One region of the Pseudoalteromonas sp. SWXJZ10B genome, then DNA from elsewhere that is predicted to be linked to it. Evidence: riboswitches for the same ligand, from Rfam matches in the RefSeq annotation. Region 1 holds a riboswitch; the other holds the start of a gene.
What was found. A riboswitch is a leader RNA that binds a small molecule or an ion and turns the genes downstream of it on or off. The one in region 1 is predicted to bind lysine.
Positions count from the first base shown of each region.

Region 2: linked by a shared signal. The riboswitch ahead of lysC (lysine-sensitive aspartokinase 3) and the one ahead of dapA (4-hydroxy-tetrahydrodipicolinate synthase) in region 1 are both predicted to bind lysine.

Region 1 covers NZ_JADYXD010000009.1:98,397-101,558, forward strand. The annotation lists gene I6F54_RS10540 (protein adenylyltransferase SelO) at 1-167, opposite strand, end outside; gene I6F54_RS10545 (DNA-3-methyladenine glycosylase I) at 179-874, opposite strand; lysine riboswitch at 1,067-1,266, shown strand; gene dapA (4-hydroxy-tetrahydrodipicolinate synthase) at 1,457-2,341, shown strand; gene I6F54_RS10555 (2,3,4,5-tetrahydropyridine-2,6-dicarboxylate N-succinyltransferase) at 2,357-3,097, shown strand; gene I6F54_RS10560 (PLP-dependent decarboxylase) at 3,097-3,162, shown strand, end outside.
Region 2 covers NZ_JADYXD010000004.1:55,719-58,880, forward strand. The annotation lists gene nhaD (sodium:proton antiporter NhaD) at 1-850, shown strand, start outside; lysine riboswitch at 952-1,124, shown strand; gene lysC (lysine-sensitive aspartokinase 3) at 1,200-2,603, shown strand; gene I6F54_RS05315 (4'-phosphopantetheinyl transferase family protein) at 2,663-3,162, opposite strand, start outside.

The DNA of each region.
Region 1 (3,162 bases):
TCGTTACCGCTAAAAGTGCTAGCACGCAAATCAGCTGCAACGTTAATATTAAACTCTTTTGCTAAGCTCTCGTTCCACAGCAATAACTGAGGAGAGGCAACGCTTGCAGGGAAATCTTCTATCGCAAAGTTTTCCGTAATGTCTGTGTATCTTGGCACTAATTTCATGGTAATTCCTATTATTGCTGACTTATACCAACACGGTTGTCACCAACGCCATAAGCAACAATTAAACTTAACTCTTGCATACTTAAGCCGCTTTGCTTTTGCATTTCATTAAAAAAAGCTTGGGCAGCACTCAGTGATTTTTTAGTTTGTAAGCCGCCGTCTATAATTTTATGAGCACGTAAGTAATTCTCTACATCGCGTGATAGTAAAAAAGTATCTTTACCAAGTGCTCGTAGCGCATAAGGTCCTGTATTCCCGCCTAAACGCGAACCATGTTTTTTTAAATACGCCCATAAACCAATAATATCGTCTGCTGGCCAATTAGCGACAAACTGGCTAAAACTGCCATGTTCCCCTGCTATTTCGTGGATCATGTAAGCATTTTCGGTAATTGTTTTTACTTTTTTATAGTTACGAACGATTCGCTCATCCGTTGCTTTTTGTTCCAGCATATCAGGTGGCATCATTAATAACTTATCAACGCTAAAATTCCAAAAAACCTCTCTAAAGCCTGGCCACTTATTATTAATGACTGACCAATAAAAGCCGCTTTGAAATACTTTTCGAGTAAATTCCTCAAGCCAATCGTCGTCACTTAACGTGCTTAGTTGTTTTTTAGATAGCGGTTTTGCAAGTAATAACTTAAGCATTTTTTCGGAGCCTTTTCGCTCTACCGCTCGCTTATAAATATCGCTAAATTTTTCCATACTAATTAAATACCTCACTACTTATATTGCTAGTGTACGAGAAAAGCACCCAATACGTAACCACTCCCATTATGGATGAATGAATATGCATTTAGTCGCTTGACACCTAGACGGCTAAAATGCTTTAATCGCCGTAATTACCCTATTTAAATTGCACAGGTTTGTAAGTTTTTACTCTACAAACAGGTGTAAAGGGCTAGAAGAGGTGCGTTATTCAGGTAGCGTATGTTAGGAGCGCAAACTCCAGTGAGCATACGTGAGGGGAATTAACGCCGAGAAGTAACCACTTTTGCGAGGTGTTTATTTCGGGCGACTAGGTTGAACCCTAGCGACTGTCACCAATAGCTGCTTATAAAAGCAGCTTATTAGTTTGGTGGAGAGCTTCTGGTCTTAAATATTAAGGCCGTGCGCCCTATTATTTTAAGCCCATTCGCTCTTCGAATTATTAGTTCGAACGACGTTAATGCGGCTCCTTCCATAAAGCTTTTTAACTCTTCGAATAATACCAATTGCATTAAATTAGTTATCGCTAAAATGATCACGTTTTTAATAAAGTTGGTACAAATTATAAGTTCGTGAGAGATGATCAACAACTTCAATTTAAACGACTACTCATTGTGGACCGCGCTCGTAACGCCATTTGATCAACACGGCGATGTTGACTACAACACGTTAACTAAACTGGTTAGCGATCAAGAAGCGGCACATAACGGTATTTTACTACTTGGCAGTACGGGCGAAGGTTTAGCACTCACGCTAAAAGAGCAACAAGCCATTGTTGAACACGTATGCCAACTAAAACCAGCAGTACCACTCATGGTTGCTGTGGGCGGTAGTAACTTAAAGCAACAAATTGAGTGGGTTAACTACTGTAATACACTCCCAATTCATAGCTTTTTACTTGGCTCACCGCTTTATGCAAAGCCTGGCGCTATAGGTCAAACTCATTGGTTTGAAAGCCTACTTAATGCAAGTGTTCACCCGTGTATGCTTTATAACGTACCGGGTCGAAGTGCTGTTAGCATTCCAACGGCAACAATTCAAAACTTACAAAATAATAAAAATTTATGGGCACTAAAAGAAGCGAGCGGCAGCATTGCTCAGTTTGAAGCTTATCGCCAAGCAGCGCCTAATTTAGCTATTTTTAGTGGCGACGATGCGCTAATGCCATATTTTGCCCAAGCCGGTGCAAAAGGTTTAGTGTCGGTAGCTGCAAATGCATGGCCCGCACAAACTCACGAGTTTGTTAAACGCAGCTTAAGTGGTCAACACCCTAATTTATTTGCCCAGTGGTCAAGCGCTATTAATAGCCTATTTGCTGTTGCAAACCCTATTCCCGTAAAGGTATTGATGCATTTGCAAGGTCGCTTAAGCAGCCCGCAACTTCGTCCACCTTTAACACACCTTGAGTTAACTCAAACCGATTGCATCACAACTGCAAACAACACCATTTTATCTTGGCATTAAATACAGGTTTTTATAATGAGCTGGTTAGAACTATTAAATAATTTAGAATCGGGCGCAGTACGCGCAGCATCACAAAACGAAAGCGGCCAATGGCAAGCTAACGTAGAAGTAAAACAAGGCATTTTGGATGCCTTCAAAAATGGCACTAATACTGAGTTTGCAGGTGGTTTTGTTGATAAACATAACTTAGCTCCGCAAGAATTTAGTACTGACGATGGCGTACGTATGGTGCCGGGTGGCTCTAGTGTTCGCCGTGGTGCTTATGTTGCTAAAGGCACGATTATTATGCCACCAGCGTATGTAAACATTGGTGCATACATCGACGAAGGCACAATGGTAGATAGCCACGCATTAGTTGGCTCGTGTGCACAAGTAGGTAAAAACGTACATTTAAGTGCTGCAGTGCAGCTTGGTGGTGTACTTGAGCCAATTGGTGCAAGCCCAGTAGTTGTAGAAGACGACGCCTTTATTGGCGCTGGCTGTATTATTGTTGAAGGCGTAGTCATTAAAAAAGGCGCAGTACTTGCCCCTGGCGTGCGTTTATCAGCGACTATTCCGGTGTATGACTGCGTAAACGAGCGACAACTAGATAAAGGCGAGCCTATTCCTGAATATGCCATTGTAATACCAGGCTCTCGCCCTGCGTCAAACGAATGGGCGCGCGAGCAAGGCCTAAGCATGTCGTGTGCGTTAATTGTTAAATACCGCGACGAGAAAAGCGATGCATCGTTATTGCTTGAAGAGGTTTTACGATAATGAGCTTTTTGAGCACGCCTATCAAAACCGCTGTAAATACAATTACACAACAACTTGATACACCT
Region 2 (3,162 bases), on a different contig from region 1:
TGTTATGTCGTTAAAACTTGAACCTAAAAAGCTCATTAAATACGCCACGCTTATTGTGTTTGGGGTTAACTCAGGTGGGGTATCGCTAATAACAGGTGACGTAACCACACTGATGATATTTTTAGACGGCAAAGTAACCATTGCTCATTTATTACTACTTATAGCGCCAGCTCTTGCAAGCGTTATGTTGCTAGCCGCGTTACTATCTATCGGTATGAAAGGGCGTGTTGAGTTTGCTGGTGCAGGTAAAACCCGCATCGAAAAAACCGACATTACCATTGCTGTTATATTTTTATCTACCGTAGTGAGCACACTTATGCTGAGTGTAGTTTACAGCGTACCGCCTTTACTCACCTTTTTGTTTGGCTTATCAGTGATGTTTTTAGTCGCGCAATTTTTAATGCGCAAAAAAGACATTAACAAAGACATAATCGACTTTGTTCGCGATATAGAATACGACACATTATTGTTTTTTGTAGGTGTACTTTTACTTGTAGGCGCACTTAAAGAAATTGGTATGTTGAGTAAATTTACCGACCTATATACGGTAATGGCACCCGAGTACGCAAACTACTTAATGGGCATATTATCAGCAGGGGTCGATAACGTACCGCTTACTGCTGCTTTATTAAAAGCCGATATAGTAATGAGCCAACAACACTGGTTGTCGTTTACGTATGCAACGGGCGTGGGCGGTTCAATGCTTATCATTGGGTCGGCTGCGGGCATTATTGCCATGAGCAAAGTTAAAGCGCTTACCTTTATGAGCTACTTGCGTTTATCGCTGCATTTATTAATTTGCTACACCGTAGGTTATGCAGGCTCGTATTACATGGGCAGTTTTATTTGATGCATAAATTATTAAATGCTTGACAGCTAGACGTCTAAACGATAACTTTCAAAGCCCCGCTACTTAGTGGGGTTTTGTTTTATTAGCCACTGGTTAATAAAGCATTCAGAAGAGGTGCGATACTTAGGTACTTAATGTTAGGCGACGAATGCCGATGATCATTAAGGAGGGAAGTACTCGCCGAGGAAAATAATGGTACGTCGTCATTGTTTTTCGGTTTATGGGGCTGAATCCTCAAAACTGTCACCAATATAGGTGGAGAGCTTCTGGCAGTGGACTTATCTTCAAGCATTCCTTTGCCAAGTTCTTCTTGTTTTATTGCGATTTGGATATCGCGAAAGGAGACTAAATGACTACCCAATCAGCGCCACAAACAGTGCCTCAAACAGAGTTAAGCGCAAAATCAGATTACATCGTTGCCAAATTTGGCGGAACAAGTGTTGCCAACTTTGAAGCGATGAGTCGCTGTAGCGAAATTATTGTTGCAGATAAAAGCGTACGTATTGTTGCCGTGAGCGCTAGTGCCGGCGTAACTAACCACTTAGTTGCACTGTGCAAACCAAGTATTACCTCAAGTGAGCGCCAAGAGCATATAAACGGCGTGCTTGCTATTCAACACATTATTTTAGATGAGTTATCGCTAGATGCCGATTTAGCGGTTGGCTTTAACGAAACCCTAAAAGCATTTCAAACATTGGCTCAAGAGTCACTAACAACCGATCAGCAACACGACGAGCTACTTAGCTTTGGTGAGCGTTTGTCGTCTTATTTATTTGCTCAGGTGTTGCGTTTACAAGGTTTAAACGCCGATCGCTTTGATGTGCGCAAGGTGCTTAAAACCGACAGCCAATTTGGTAAAGCAACGCCTAATGTTGCAGCCACAGCGCAAGCCGCTAAAGAACATTTAATCCCGTTATTAGACGCTCAAGTAATTGTGACTCAGGGCTTTATTGGCAGTGACGAATACGGTCAAACAACAACGCTTGGACGTGGTGGTTCAGATTACAGCGCTGCACTTTTAGCTGAAGCAATTAACGCTAAAAGCGTGCATATTTGGACCGACGTAGTGGGTATTTTTAGCACCGACCCGCGTTTGTGCGCAAAAGCGACGCCAATTGCACGTTTAAGTTTTGACGAAGCCGCTGAAATGGCGACCTTTGGCGCAAAAGTATTGCACCCAGCGACTATTTTACCAGCAAGCCGGAGCCACATTAACGTGTTTGTTGGTTCTAGCCGAGAGCCAGAGCGTGGTGGTACATGGATTGAGCGCGAAAAATCGCAGCAACCAGGTATACGCGCAGTAACGCAACGTAAAAACCAAATATTGCTTACGCTTAAAAGCCCCGAAATGCTCCTAGCAAGCGGCTTTTTAGCACGCGTATTTACACTATTAAGTGAATACAATATATCGGTAGATTTGGTAACCACATCAGAAATCAGCGTAGCTATAACCCTTGATAACGCGCAAAACGCATCGCGCCCAGAGCTTGATCAAGAATGCCTCGATAAGCTTGCAGAGTTTTGCCATGTGTCGGTAGAAAACAACCTAACATTGGTGGCACTTATTGGCTCTGAGATTCAATTACGCCAACACGAAATGAACTTAATGAGTGTACTAAAAGACTTTAACATTCGACTAATTTGTCACGGTGCTAGTAAGCACAACCTGTGCTTTTTAGTAGAGCAAACTGAGTCAGATAACGTAGTACAGTCTATTCATAGCCGTTTATTAGAAAACGATTTTGCTGCTTAAATAGCGGTTATTCAGGAAAGCGATTTATTAAAGTTACCTAATAAAGTCACTTAACAAAATCACTTAATAAAATCAGTTAATAAAAAGCATCGCCAGTCGATGCTTTTTTTATGCACCACACTTACATCAAAACAAACATTGCTGTCACTGCTATCAGCTACAGTAATGCTATTACTGCAAGCACTCAGCTTTGCACTATGTAATTCGTCAAACACATTGGGGCTAAGTAATTTTGCAATAGGGCGGCTGGTGGCTTTAGCAAGTGACTCTTTTAATGTCCAAATTCTAAAAAATGTATCTGCTTGGGCTTGGGTATTAGTAGGCTCAGTGATAAGTGTAATTTCATCATTATGATAAAAATGCTTAGCGAGCTTTTCAAACGGGCGCTTTAGGCTTACTTTTTCAATATCAAACCCAAACTCACTTTTATCAAAATTTAGCGCGACCCCAACCAAACCATGCGAATGCGAAATACAGGTGTTAATAATATTACCATTTAAATGTATTTGCAGCTTTGAGCTTGCCTCGTCAAATTCGGTACTCATTTTATTAAGGGCTA